3 regions of the Roseovarius sp. CH_XMU1461 genome follow, and region 3 is predicted to be linked to each of the others. Evidence: riboswitches for the same ligand, from Rfam matches in the RefSeq annotation. Region 3 holds a riboswitch; each other region holds the start of a gene.

Evidence for each region. A riboswitch is a leader RNA that binds a small molecule or an ion and turns the genes downstream of it on or off. The one in region 3 is predicted to bind cobalamin.
Region 1: it holds a riboswitch for cobalamin, as region 3 does, so the genes downstream of both, WA237_RS17835 (ABC transporter substrate-binding protein) here and WA237_RS14710 (energy-coupling factor ABC transporter permease) in region 3, are expected to answer to the same signal.
Region 2: it holds a riboswitch for cobalamin, as region 3 does, so the genes downstream of both, WA237_RS17140 (TonB-dependent receptor plug domain-containing protein) here and WA237_RS14710 (energy-coupling factor ABC transporter permease) in region 3, are expected to answer to the same signal.

What each region holds. Positions count from the first base shown of each region.
Region 1 is NZ_JAYMDV010000010.1:73,393-78,108, forward strand. It holds gene WA237_RS17815 (extracellular solute-binding protein) at 1-262, opposite strand, end outside; partial or broken gene WA237_RS17820 (ATP-grasp domain-containing protein) at 439-612, shown strand; gene WA237_RS17825 (LacI family DNA-binding transcriptional regulator) at 751-1,725, shown strand; gene WA237_RS17830 (hypothetical protein) at 1,742-2,932, opposite strand; cobalamin riboswitch at 3,098-3,291, shown strand; gene WA237_RS17835 (ABC transporter substrate-binding protein) at 3,419-4,435, shown strand; gene WA237_RS17840 (FecCD family ABC transporter permease) at 4,432-4,716, shown strand, end outside.
Region 2 is NZ_JAYMDV010000009.1:33,581-38,296, reverse strand. It holds gene WA237_RS17150 (diaminopropionate ammonia-lyase) at 1-421, shown strand, start outside; gene WA237_RS17145 (M24 family metallopeptidase) at 411-1,580, shown strand; cobalamin riboswitch at 1,890-2,103, shown strand; gene WA237_RS17140 (TonB-dependent receptor plug domain-containing protein) at 2,229-3,731, shown strand; gene WA237_RS17135 (IS5 family transposase) at 3,795-4,716, shown strand, end outside.
Region 3 is NZ_JAYMDV010000005.1:90,339-95,054, reverse strand. It holds gene WA237_RS14720 (helix-turn-helix domain-containing protein) at 1-225, opposite strand, end outside; gene cobF (precorrin-6A synthase (deacetylating)) at 411-1,157, opposite strand; gene WA237_RS14710 (energy-coupling factor ABC transporter permease) at 1,246-1,923, opposite strand; cobalamin riboswitch at 1,976-2,159, opposite strand; gene cobA (uroporphyrinogen-III C-methyltransferase) at 2,225-2,944, opposite strand; gene WA237_RS14700 (cobyrinate a,c-diamide synthase) at 2,941-4,260, opposite strand; gene cobM (precorrin-4 C(11)-methyltransferase) at 4,253-4,716, opposite strand, start outside.

The sequences.
Region 1 (4,716 bases), on a different contig from region 3:
CGAAGACCTGCAGCACGTTGGGCTGTTCGCCGGCGCGGAAGGCGGCGATGCCGGCGGTCAGGGCCTCTTCATAGGTGCCTTTGAAGACGGGGGTGATCTTGTACTCGTCCTGCGAGGCGTTGAAGTCCTCGGCGATCTGGTTGACGGTTTCCCCCAGCGCGCCGCCCATGGCGTGCCACCAGCTGATTTCCACCTCGGCGGCGGCGGTGTTGGCGATCAGGGCAAAGGCCGTGGAGGCCGCGCCGATATACAGGTTTTTCATCTCTATGCTCCGGTTCGTTGAGCGCCCCAACGGGCCAAGGGGCAAAAGCCCCACGAAAATTTCGATGCGCCGGGCAGCCCGGACACAGGATGTGCAGCGAGTGTGCACACGTGTTCACATACGGGCGTTTCATGACAGGGAGATGAAGGATTTAGGAATTTCCCACCAAAGAGTTTGCGCAATCACTGGCGCGGCTGAATAAGGGCTACGCGCCAGCGTATGTCATGGACATCTGCCGAACAGTGGACGGGTTGCGCCTTCTTGAGACGAACTGCATCAACGCGGCCGGATTCTACGCGGCCGATCTGCTCAAGCTCGCCACGGCGATCGACGGCATGTCGGTGACCTGACGCCACGAGGGTACAGGCCGACGTCCGGCCTTGGTCAGCACAGGTTTGTGTTTTGCTTTCTTGACAAAATCCCCGGGGACAGCGGACTGATTGGCTATGACGGGTGAAAAGAAGAGTTTGGGCCAGAGGCCACGGCGGGTGACCGCCCAGACGGTGGCCGAGCAGGCCGGTGTGTCGCGTTCGGCGGTGTCGCGGGCCTTTACCAAAGGGGCCTATCTCGACGCGGAAAAGCGGCGCAGAATCCTCTCTGTTGCGGCGGAAATCGGCTATCAGCCCAATGCGCTGGCGGCGGGGCTCAAGGGCGGAAATTCGCATCTGGTGGCGATTTTCGCGGGCGATCTGCGCAACCCCTATGACACAGCTTTTGTGAGCCAGCTTGTCGGGTCGCTCAACGCGATCCAGAAATGGCCGCTGCTGATTGATGGCAATGGCGCACGGGCGGCGCAGGCGCTCGAAGAGGTGCTGCGCTATCCGCTCGATGCGCTGATCCTGCGCGGCGGCAGCCTGTCGGGCGAGATCGTCGAGCAATGCGCGCGCTATGGGATTCCGATGATTTCCTCGGGCCGACCGCTGAGCGCGCCCGGGGTCGATACGGTCTGTTGCCGCAATGATCAGGGCGCGCGGATGGGCGCCGAGCTTCTCATCTCAGGCGGGCGGCGGCGCATCGGGTTTCTGGGCGGGCCGTCCGAGCTCTATTCCTCTTGCGAGCGGCGGGCCGGGGTGATGGCGGCGCTGGAGGCGGCGGGTCTTCGGCCGGTGGCCGAGGCCGTGGGAGATTACACGGTGGATGGCGGCCATGCGGCGGCGCGGGCGCTGTTGCAGGGGGCGGGCGAGATTGACGCGCTCATCTGTGGCAATGACGCGATGGCCATCGGGGCGCTGTCGGCGGCGCGGGAGATCGGGCGGGCGGTGCCCGGCGATCTGGCGGTGATCGGGTTCGACGATATCGACATGGCGCGCTGGACCTGTTTCGACCTCACAACCGTGCGCAACCCGATCGACGCGGCGGTGCGCGAGATCCTGCGCCTTCTGGAGGCGCGGCTCGGCGATCCGGGCAAGGCGGATGAGACGGTGTTTGTCGATCCGGTGGTGAAGCCGCGCGGCACCCATTGAGGCGCGGGCCCAAGGCTCAGCTTCGGCGCAGGCAGGCGGGCAGGAAGTCAATCACCGGGCCGACAGGTTGATAGGGGGCGAAGCGCGCGACATAGGCGGTGCCGCCGACATCGGTGACGCGCATGACGATGTCGCGGGCAGTGGCGACCTTGTTGAGGAACCAGACCGAGGACCAATCGTGATTGGCGTTCTGCATCCGCGGATTGAGCAGGGTCGCGAATTTATAGAGCCCCCCTGCCCCGCCGAGATCGACGAGATGATCGCGGTAGCCTGCCGCCCGTTCCCAGACTAAGCGGTGCACATCCTTGTCGTCGATGCGCATTTCGACCAGCGACAGCGCCACCTTGGTGGTGCTGGTGTCGTTGCGGAAGGAAATGTCGGGATTGTGCAGCACGGCGCGGAGCTGACCCTTGTCGCAGAAGAAATTGATCGCGAGATTGGCGCGCGGTTCGACGGATGTCGCGCGGATGATGATGCTGTTGTTCGATTTTTTGGTGATCGGATCGGTGGCGGAATTGAAGATCCAGCTCTTGTTGCTCGGGCGCGGGGTCGGGGTGGGTTTTTTCTTGTCAGATCCGGTCGGGGCCGTCGCGGTCAGGGTGAAGGCGATGCTGTGTTTGGCGGGCAGGTAGTGGGCCGCGATCAGCGCCTGTTCGAGGTCGGCATCATTGCGGAAGACCGGCGCCTGGCCGTCATCGAAATCGAGCTTCAACAGATGGGTGCGCGCGGCGATGGCCTGAGCCTCTTTGGGGGTCCAGAGCGTCAGGCTCCGTTTGTTGAGAATGATCAAACGGTAGTCATCGCCGCGCAGGGGCGCGATGAAGTTGATCATGTAGAAGGTCTGACGCTTGCCGGTGGTCTTGTCCTTTTTGCCTTGGCTCTCGATCACGGCGGCGAGCACGCCGGGGGCCTTGGGCGAGGTCTCGAAGCGCAGCGGCGAGATCTCGACGGATTTGCCGGTGCGGATCTCATAGCCTCGGCCGGCGCGGCGCAGGCTTGAGAGGGTGAAATAGGGTTCGAAATCGTCCAGATCGAAGACGGAGTCGGCGCTGCGTGTCACCTGCGGGTAGCGCCAGCTTGTCGGCAGGTCGGGGCGGGCCTCTTGCAGCGACAGTCGCTCATAGGAGAACCCGCCGGGAAAGCAGCCCGGAAGCCAGAGGATGAGGAGAAGGAAAACAGTCCAGGGAAACCGGGAAAAGAACGTCATGGGGCCCTCCTGCGGGAAGGTGCGAAATAAGATTAGCCTATCATGATTCGGTATTTCCCCAAAATTCCATGCGGCTTGGCGCGCAGGCGCACAGCTGGGCCGGTGGCGGCCCGGCGCGAAAATCGGGCCCCTGCGGTCATCGCGGTTGACGGGGGGGCAAAAATCGGGTGTCACTGCGGCGTCGGTTTTCGATGGAAACTAATAGGGAATCCGCGGCGTCCAGCAGGGCGTCAACCGGAACTGCCCCCGCAACTGTAGGCGGCGAGCTGCATCTTCAGAACCACTGGGCCGAGGTCTGGGAAGGGAAGATGACGCCATGAGCCGTGAGTCAGGAGACCTGCCGACGCATAACCTGAAACCGGGCGGGGTGGCCCGGGGCGGGGGTTTGGCGTGGTCTCGAGGCCCGGTGCGCGGCACCAGGCAGGGACCACCGGCAGATGCCCTTTCCTGCTCCTCCTGTGTCCGGCAAGACCGAGGAGTCTAGCTATGAAGAACTACCTGATTGCGCCCGGGGTGCTGGCGCTTGGGATGGGCAGCGCGGTGATGGCCGAGGCCGAAACCCGCTATCCGCTTACCATCGAGAATTGCGGGCACGAGCTGCGCTTTGATGCGGCGCCGGCGCGCACGGTCACGGTGGGGCAATCGACCACCGAGATCCTCTATCTGCTCGGGCTGGGCGAGACGGTGCAGGGCACTTCGGTCTGGTTCAACCCGGTGCTGCCGGAGTTCGAAAGCCTGAACGCCGGGATCGAGCGGCTGGCCGACAATGACCCGAGTTTCGAGAGCATCGTCAACAAGCGGCCCGAGCTGGTGACCGTCATGTATGAATGGCATATCGGTCAGGAAGGCATCGTCGGCACGCGCGAGATGTTCCATGAGGTTGGCGTGCCGACCTATGTGATGCCCACCGATTGCGAGAGCAAGGACAACCTTGTCGGCGGCGATGGCACGCGGTCCGAGCTGTTCGCGACAGAGCAGCTCTATAAGGGGATCGCGCAGTTGGCGGAGATCTATGACGTCGGGGCGCGCGGGGCCGAGCTGGTGGCCGAGCTGCAGGCGGCGGAGGCCGAGGCGGTGGCCAAGGCGGAGGCGCTCGACCTGCCCGAGGGGGTGTCGGGGCTGTTTTGGTTCTCGTCGGCGGATCTCGACATCGATCCCTATGTGGCGGGGCGGAAGGGCGTGCCGGCCTATATGATGGACAAGCTCGGGGTCGAGAATGTGGTGACCTCGGATGAGGAATGGCCGACCGTCGGCTGGGAGACGCTGGCCAAGGCCGATCCGACCTTTATCGTGATCGCCGAGATGGACCGCCGCCGGTTTCCCGCCGATGACGTGGAGAAGAAGCGTGAGTTTCTGACCACCGACCCGGTGGCGCGCGAGATGACGGCGGTGAAGGAAGGCCGGATCATCACCATCGACGCCCATGCGATGAGCCCGACGGTGCGGGCCATTCATGTGCTGGGCACGATTGCCGAGGCGCTGGCGGGTTACGATCTGCAATGAGCCAGGCCGTCGCCATGCCCCGGCATCGGTCGGCCCTGCATTGGGCGGTGCTTGCGCTGCCCGTGCTGCTGATCGCGCTGATGCTCGGCACGGCGCTGGGCGAGACGCGCATTCCGTTTGACGTGGTGCTCAAGGTGCTGGCCAACAAGCTCTTTGGGGCGGGCTATGCGGTGGACCGGATCGACACGGGGATCGTGTGGAATTACCGGCTGGCGCGGGCCTTGGTGGCGGCGTGCTGTGGCGCGGGGCTGGCGCTGGCGGGGGTGGTGCTGCAGGCGCTG
Region 2 (4,716 bases), on a different contig from region 3:
GCGTGTGGTCATCGTCGAACCCGAACTCGCCGCCTGCCTCTTCGAGAGCGCCAAGACCGGCAAGGCCACCAATGTCACCATCGAACAGGAAACGCTGATGGCCGGGCTCTCCTGCGGCGAACCGTCCGAGATGGCCTGGGAAATCCTCGCCGAAGAGGCCAGCGATTTTCTCACCATCCCCGAGGCTCTCGTCGCCCCGAGCGTGCGGTTGCTGGCACGTCCGCTGGGCGGTGACCCCACCATTGAAGCGGGTGAAAGCGCCGTCGCCGGGCTCGCCGCGCTGATCGCGTCGCGCCAGGATGCCGCTTTGTCGGAAAAGCTGGGGCTCAACAGCACCTCCCGGGTGCTATTGATCGGATCCGAAGGGGTCACCGACCCGGCGATCTTCGAGATGATCATGGAGGGGCGAGATGCAGCCTAATACGCTCGACAGAGGCTTTCCCAACGCGGAATTCGAAGCCAGAACCAAACGCGCCCAGGCGCTGATGGCCAAGGACGGGCTCGACGGCCTGCTGCTGATGACCGAACCCGAGGTGCGGTATTTCACCGGTTTCCAGACCCTCTTCTGGCAGAGCCCGACCCGGCCCTGGTTCGTCTTTGTCCCGGCCGAGGGCAAACCCGTGGCCGTGATCCCTGAAATCGGCGCCGAGCTTATGCGGCGGTCCTGGCTCGACGAGGTGCGGACCTGGTCGGCCCCCGTGCCCGAGGATGACGGCGTTAGCCTTCTGACAGAATTGTTGATGCCGCTCGCCCGAGCGAAGTCCCGTTTGGGGGTGCTCAAGGGCCATGAAACGCTGCTTCGGATGCCGTTGGGCGACTGGGAACGGCTGCTCGCCGCCCTGCCCGGGCTCGAGATCGCGGATGCCACCGGGCTTGTTCAGGGGCTCCGCATGGTCAAGACACCCGCCGAGATCGAAAAGCTCGCCCATATCTGCGCTATCGGCTCGGCCACCTTCGAGCAGGTTCCCGAAATGGTGAGCGAGGGGCTTCCCTTCGAAGAGCTGTTCCGCCGCTTCCGCCGCGAAGCGCTGGCGCAGGGCGCGGATGACGCCCCCTATGTGGTCGGCGCAGCGGATCAGGGAGGCTATGCCGATTGCATCTCGCCGCCTTCGCGCCGCCCGCTGAGCGCAGGCGATGTGCTGATGCTCGACACCGGCTGTGTCTGGGATGGCTACTACTGCGATTTCGACCGGAACTGGGCCATCGGCCACGCCGATGACAATGCCCGACGCGCCTATGACGTGCTGTGGCGTGCCACCGAGGCCGGGCTCGACGCCGCGCGGCCGGGCAATAGCTGTCATGACCTGTTTTCCGCCATGACCGCAGTCATTTCCGAATTGGACGACAGCGGTGGTGACATCGGCCGGCTAGGTCACGGGTTGGGCATGCAATTGACGGAACAGCCCTCGCATATGGCCGGCGTCGACACGTTGCTGCAGGAGAACATGGTGCTGACCTTGGAGCCCTCGCTCTCCTACGGGGATGGGTGGATGATGGTTCATGAGGAAAACATCGTCGTGACGCCCGAGGGCGGCCGCCTCCTGACCAAACGCGCCGCCCCCGAACTGCCGGTGATCTGATCTCGGCGGGGGGCGGGAAACTGGCCCCCGTTGGATTTGGGCAGCAGCCTGAATAATGGCTCCCCGGCCATCAGGCCAAGCTTTTATTATTGAGAATAATGATGGCTCAGGCTTAGCAGCCCCAGGAGGGGCTTGTGATGAGACAGCCCTGTCGCTCAAGACCTCCGTCCGATCGGCGCATTTCATTCTAAGCACGCATGTCGACTGCTTATCGGCGATGCCTCTGTTTAGCATCTGCCACAGGCCCAGCTCGGGCCCTCCAAAGGTGCAACCGCTTGATTCCGTCTTCCCTAGGTTGATGATCTGCGATATAGCATTTCGCACTTCGGTCTGGATCATCGTGATCTGGATAATAGGGAATACGGTGCGGCAAGATCTGTGATCTGCCAAGGCCGTAACTGCCCCCGCAACTGTAAGCGGTAAGCGAAGTCGGAAATTGTCACTGCTGTGAACACCACAGTGGGAAGACCCGACCGAGCCTCGACCCGCGAGTCAGGAGACCTGCCGAAGGGATCACCCAGTCCGGGCGCGGGGCGCGTCATGGCCTACGGACCTTCCGTCGTGGTGGCATTTGCACCGCTGACGGTTTGTTTTCTTCCGTCAGTTAATTCAACGACTGCCGCGATTGTCGCGGTTGGAGGATTAATTATGACACGCTATTCCATAGCGCCCTTAACGGCGAGCATTGCTGTTTTCGCAGCTCCGGCCTTTGCACAGGAGCTTACCTTTAATCTTGAGCCGATCATCGTTCAAGTTTCCTCTCTGTTGCCTGTCGAACAGACCCATACCGGCGCAAATATCGAGATATTGGAAGGGGCTGAGGCGGGGCAGAACGACACCCGCGTGATCGACCGGCTCGCACGCCTTCCCGGTGTGAACCTGATCAGTAATGGTGGCTTGGGGGCGCTGAGTACGATCCAGGTGCGCGGGTTGCCTGCGCGTTATGTCGGGGTGCACATCAATGGTATTGATGTGTCCGACCCATCGGGCACACAAAATCAGTTTAACTTTGGCGGGTTCACCGCTTCTGGGGTCGAACGTATTGAACTGCTCAAAGGGTCGCAGTCGGCTATTTTCGGATCGGAGGCGATTGCCGGTGTCGTCAATATCACGACCTTTGAGCCTTCCGAGCTCGGCTTTTCAGGCCGCGCGCAAGCGGAGGCCGGCAGTTTCGATACCTACAGTGGATCGTTGAGCCTCGGACATAGAACCGAGCGCGGCTTTGTCGCCCTCAGCTATGGGCGTATGGAATCGGAGGGAATCTCAGCGCAGTCCTTCAATACGGAAAATGACGGGTTCGAACAATCCACGCTTCACCTCACCGGGGAATATGTCGTTACCGATGCCGTCACGGTGGGCGGCGCTTTGCTCTATCGCGATGGTCGGAGCGAGTTTGATCGCTCCGCCTTCGCGCTGGATTCGTCTGGAACGTTGTCCTCGAAAGAACGCGGTGCGCGCCTTTTTACCGAGCTCAATACGGGGGCGATCACGCATACGCTCAGCTATGCCTATTTCGATATCGACCGCAAAGATCCCGGTGGCGCGACCCCGCGGTTCAAAGGCGAACGCTGGTCGCTTTCCTATTTGGGCAGCGCCCAACTGACCGCGTCGGCATCGCTCAATCTTGGTCTCGACCACACGCAGGAAGAGGTCAATTCCGGCACGGTCCGTGGCTCTGAAGACAATACCAGCATCATGGCTGAGCTGTTGATCAGCCCGTCAGATCAGGTCGATCTGTCAGCCTCGTTGCGTCACGATGAAAACTCGAGCTTTGGTGGTCAGGTTACGGGGCGCCTGACGGCTGTTTACCGCCCGCAGGACGATCTTGCGGTACGTGCTTCGGTCGGTACGGGGTATCGCGCGCCCTCCTTGTACGAAAGATTCAGCGCCTTCGGCGACCCATCTTTGCAGCCCGAGCATAGCTTGAGCTATGAGCTCGGCGTCGAAAAGACATTCGTTGGGCGCGGCTCGATAAAGGCAACCCTGTTCTATACCGATGTCGAAGACCTGATTGATTATGACCCGGCCGCTGTCGCCTGTGGCAGCGGCTTTGGTTGTTACAATCAGGTGCCTGGCACAACCACCTCTAAGGGGATCGAGCTGTCGGGTCTGTACTCGATGTCAGAACGGTTTTCGCTCTATATGGCCTGAGCGTGTTGCACAAATCGTTTCCGATGCGTAGCTGGTCCTTTGATTTGACTGCGGGATGCTGGGATGCCTTTCAAATTCAACGCGTCGCGGCGGGATAAGTTTGCGAAGGCAAAGTACCGTGTGACGAACTGGGCCGAATACAACGAGGCGCTCCGCCAGCGTGGTGACGTGACGGTCTGGTTCAGCGAAGACGCGGTGTCTCGGTGGTGCGCAGTGCGCTCCGGCAAGCGCGGTGGTCAACAACGATATTCTGATCTGTCGATTGAGACCTGCTTGACCTTGCGCGCCGTGTTCGGCTTACCGCTTCGCCAAACGCAGGGCTTTGTCCGCAGTCTGCTGCGGCTCATGCAGACGGACCTCCCCGTGCCGGATTTTTCGACGCTTTGCCGGCGTGCGCCATCGCTTCAGATCGCGCCCGACACCCGGACAGCCAGTGGTCCGATCGCGCTGGTTGTGGACAGCACAGGGCTGCGTGTCCACGGTGGCCGCGAGTGGATGCGTGAGAAGCACGGGCTGCCGAAGGCCCGCAAGATATGGCGCAAGCTGCATATCGGCTACGATCTGGAGAGCGGCGAGCTTGTGGCGTCCTGCCTGACACCCCAGCAGGTCGGGGACACCGGCGCTCTGCCCGACCTTCTTGCCGAGGTGTCCGGTCCGGTGCGCCGTTTCATCGGTGACGGGGCTTATGATGGTGTACCAACCGCCGCGACCATCCGGCACGCGTTTGGCCCGGATGTCGAGCTGATTATTCCGCCGCCGAAGAACGCCGTTCCCGGAGATTGCCAGGCACGTAACGCCCATATCGGCATGATAACCGAAACTGGCCGAATGGCATGGCAGAAGGCCACCGGTTATGGTCAGAGATCGCGCGGCGAGGCCCAGATCGGGCGATACAAACAGGTCATCGGACTGGAACTGCGCAGCCGCAACATGGAGACCCAGACAACCGAAGCCCGCATCGCTGTCAACGCCCTCAACCGCATGA
Region 3 (4,716 bases):
GATCCGAAAGAGCGCGGTGACCGATGGGCGGTTTTGGGCGCGTTCGATCTGGCTGATGAAGCCGGTGGAGAGCCCCGTCGCCTCGGCCAGAGCGCCGAGGGTCAGGCGGCGCGCCTTGCGCAGGTTGCGGATCTCTTCGCCGAGGCCGGGATCGACGCGCGACATCTCGAGCGTGTCCATGTTGAACGGCGCGGTGAGCAGCTGACCTTCGTGGTGATTGGGCATGCGGTGCCTTCTGGGTTTGTAAAATTTATCATATATAATTTTACAATTGTGCAGAAGTCAACGAAAAGCGTCACACCCCGCGCCGGACCCTGGGCGGGGATTGGCGCGGTTCTATGGCGCACGCGTGAGTCAAGAACGCGGCCTAAGCTGCCTGCCCTATTAGATTTTCCGTGAGTCTCGCCCGGTCAGAGCGCCGGACCCCGGCGCAGCATATAGACATCCATGAGCCAGCCATGGCGGGCGCGGGCCTCGGCCCTTGTCTCGATGATGCGCGGGCCGATCTCTTGCAGCGGGCCGCTCAGCAGGATCTGTTCCGGCATGCCGAGATAGGCGCCCCACCAGATGTTGAGCCCGTCGGGCTCGATCTGCTGAAAGCTGCATTCGCCGTCGAGCATGACGATGGCGGTGTCGCTCTCAATCGGCAGGCCGTGATCGCGGAGCCGTCGGCCGGTGGTCACGGTCACCGCCCCGTTCACGGTGTTGAAAGGGATGGCATGGGCCGCGGTCAGCGCCTGCAGCGCGGTTATGCCAGGCACGACGCGAATGGCGGGTTTCGGGTCGAGCCGCTGGGCGATGCGCAGGGTGCTATCGTAGAGCCCCGGGTCGCCCCAGACCAGAAGCGCCACGGGGCCATCGGACGTGCCCTCCGCGAGGGCCGATTGCCAGCGGCGGGCGATCTCGTCATGCCAGGCGATGACGCGGTCCTGATAGGGCAGGCTGTCGTCGCGGGTGGGCATGTCGAAATGCAGGACGCGGGCGGTGGCCCCGGCGGCGTCGAGAATTCGGTGGCGCAATTCGGCCAGATCGTCCTTGGCCGGGCCTTTGCGCGGGATCAGGATGGTGGCCGCGTCGCGCAGCGCCGCCTGCCCTTCGAGCGAGATATGGGCGGGAGAGCCGGTGCCGATACCGACCAGCCACAAGTCACGGATCATATTGAGGTCTCCTGATGCGAAACGGCCCGGCCCTCTTAGCAGAGGCCGGGCCGCGATGCCAAATTATCGCGTGTCGGTATCGCGTCGGTTATGCGGCTGCATAGAGACGGCGCGCGAAAAGCCCCGCCGTCGCGCCGTTGCGCAGGGTTTTCGCCACGGCGAGCACCGCGAGATCGGCCAGCGGCTCGACCAGAACGACGAGCATATAGGCCGCACCGAATGTGCCGACGGCGGCGAAGGTCTCGGCGCTGACGCCCTGGCCATAGAAGGCCCAGAAGGCGACCCAGGCGACGACACCGCCTTGATAGATCCCCGAGAGCTTGAGCACATGGGCATAGTCGAGATCGACATAGGCCCGGTCCTGCGGCAGGAGCCGTTTGGCCAGTGCCGAGATCGCCAGCAGCGGCACCAGAAGCGTGGTCACGTTGACGAAATACATCGGCATGTCGGTCGGGGCGAAGAACATGCCCTGGATGAGCAGGCCGAGCGCCAGACCGATCGCCGCGGGGGCCGCGCCGAGCAGCAGGAACAGGGTCGTGCCGAGGATGAAGTGGACTTCGGAGACGCCGACCGGGAAATGCGGCAGCACTTCGAAGAAGACGAAGGTGCCGAGCGCGGCGAGCAGGCTGCGGATGGCGAAGGAGGCGGGCTCGCTCTGCTTGAGGTCCTGCCACGCCAGTTTCGCGGTATAGCCCGCGGCACCGGCCGCAGTGGTGTAGGCAAAGGCCATCTTGGCACCGTCAACGACACCGGGTTCGATATGCATAGGATCTTCCTTCCTGTCTAGCTGCCCCACCGGCAGCGTTGTGAACCGCTCTCGCGGCAGATGATCAATGGCAGGTTTCCTGACTTACGGGTCGTCGCGTTGTCGGCCTTCCCAGCCCAGCTCGGGCCAGTGGTTTTCCTAAACGCTCGCCGCTTACAGTTGCGGGGGCAGTCCGGGGGTTTCACCCGGTTCCCTTTTTCAGCCACTTGCGTGACGCCATCGAATGGAAGGAGATTAGCAGCGCCCCGCGACCGCACAAGGATAAATGCGGCAGATCGAGGTCGCTTTGCGGATGTTTTCGCTACATCTCGGCCAAAGGCCCATAAAGGATGAGCGCCGGACGGTCGCCGATCTCTGCGCCAAGCTGTGCGGCGAGATCGGCCACGGTGCTGCGGGTGACCTGTTGCTCGGGCGTGCCCACCGCCTCAGCGAGGATGGCGGGCGTCGTGCCGGGCAGACCGGCGGCGGTGAGCGTCTCGGCCAGCAAGGGAAAGGTCCGCTTGCCCATGAAAACCACGGTACAGGCCGAAGGATCGGCCAGCGCGGTGATGTTGAGATCGTCGGGCAGTTTGCCGCCCGCGTCATGGCCGGTGACGAACTGCACCCGCCGCGCCGTCAGCCGCCGGGTGAGCGGGATGCCCGCCGCCGCCGCCGCCGCGATGGCCGAGGGCACGCCGGGGATGATCTCATACTCGATCCCGGCGGCGCGCAGCGCGACCAGCTCTTCCTCGAGCCGGCCAAAGAGGCCGCTGTCGCCGGATTTGAGCCGCACGATACGGCCCCCCTCGCTCGCATACTCCACCAGCAGGCGGCTCACATGGTCTTGGCGCGGCGAGAGCCGCCCTGCCCGCTTGCCGACACCGATGAGATCGGCATCGGGATTGGCATGATCGAGGATCGGCCCGGCGGAAAGATCGTCGAACAGCACCGCATCGGCGCGTTTCAGACGGTCCACCGCCTTGAGGGTCAAAAGCTCGGGGTCGCCGGGGCCGCTGCCCACGAAACTGACAAAACCGCTCATGAGGCCTCCGCGGTGATGAGGTGGAAGAAGGTGCCGGTGACATGGCCGCGCCGCGAGCCGGTTTCGGGCACCGGGTTGCCATCGGCGTCAAAGACCTGCGCCAAGGGCGCGTCGGGCTGATCGAGGATCATGGAATAGTGGAACTCATGCCCGCGCAGCGCCTGTCCCGCGTCAAAGCCCGGCATCGGCGTGTCGAGCACGGCGCGGCGATAGCCGAGGTGGAATTTGCGCTTTTCATAGGAGGTCTCGAGCCCGAGAAGCCCGGCCATCTGATGGCGGGTGCCCTCCTTGTCGACGAGCCCGGCGCCGAGCGCCATATAGCCCCCGCATTCGCCATGGACGGGGCGGGTTTTGGCGTGCTGGCGCAGCCCGGTCAGAAAGGTCCCGGCGGCGGCGATCCGGCCTGCGTGCAATTCGGGATAGCCGCCGGGCAGCCAGACCAGATCGGCGCTGGCATCGGGGGCCTCGTCCGCGAGGGGCGAGAAAGGCAGGATTTCCGCCCCGGCCCGCCGCCAGCCTTCGAGGATATGGGGATAGGTGAAGGAAAAGGCCGCGTCACGGGCGAGCGCGATGCGCTGCGCCGGGGGTTTCGGCAGATGCGCCGCGCCCGTGGGCAGGCCAGAGCCTTGGGCCGCAACGCGGATGAGATCGAGATCGACATGGGCGCGCAGGAAGTCGGCATAGCCCGCGATGGCCGCCTCGAGATCGGGGTGTTCCACCGCCTGAATGAGGCCCAGATGCCGTTCCGGCAGGGTCAGATCGCCACGCCGGGGCAAGACGCCGAGCACCGGCAGGCCGGCGCGCTCCATCCCGAGACGGGCGAGCCGTTCGTGACGGGGGCTTGCGACGCGGTTGAGGATGACACCGGCAAAGGGCAGATCGGGCATGAAATTGCGAAAGCCGAGGGCGGTGGCGGCGGCGGATTGCGCCTGACCGCTCACATCGAGGACGAGCACCACGGGCCAGCCCATGCGCCGCGCGGTTTCGGCGCTCGAGCCAAAGCCCGACTGACCGCGTGTCGCCACCCCGTCGTAGAGCCCCATCGAGCCTTCGGCGACGCAGATATCGGCGCCTTGCGCCTCTTGGGCGATGGCCGCCAAGAGGCTCTCGTCCATGGCCCAACTGTCGAGGTTGAAACTGGCGCGGCCGCTGGCGGCGAGGTGAAAGGCCGGATCGATGTAATCGGGGCCGGATTTATAGGGCTGCACCACTTGGCCCGCATCGCGCAGCGCGCGCAGCAGACCGAGCATGACCGTGGTCTTGCCAGTGCCGGAGGACGGGGCCGAGATCAGCAGGCCGGGGGGCATCTCAGTCATCGCCATGCTGCCATTCGCTCCACGGGCTGTCGGCGGTTTGCGGGCGGTAGCGGCGGTCGTAATCGGCGGCGTAGAGCCGGCTCTCGGCAAAGCCTTCTTGGGCCAGCGCGCGGCCGACGAGGATCAACGCGGTGCGCGAGATCGAGGCGTCGACATTTTCGGCCACGGTGCCGAGGGTGGCGCGGATGATCTTCTCGTCCGGCCAGCTCGCGCGGTAGACCACCGCGACCGGGCAATCGGCGCCGTAATGCGGGATCAGCTCGTCCACCGAGCGTTCGAGATTGCCGATCGACAGGTGCAGCGCAAGCGTCGCCCCGGTGCGGCCGAAATTGGCCAGCGTTTCGCCATCGGGCATCGAACTCGCCCGGCCCGGCGTGCGGGTCAGCACCACGGATTGCGCCACGCCCGGCAGGGTGAGTTCCGTGCCGAGCGTCGCGGCGGCAGCAGCGAAAGAGG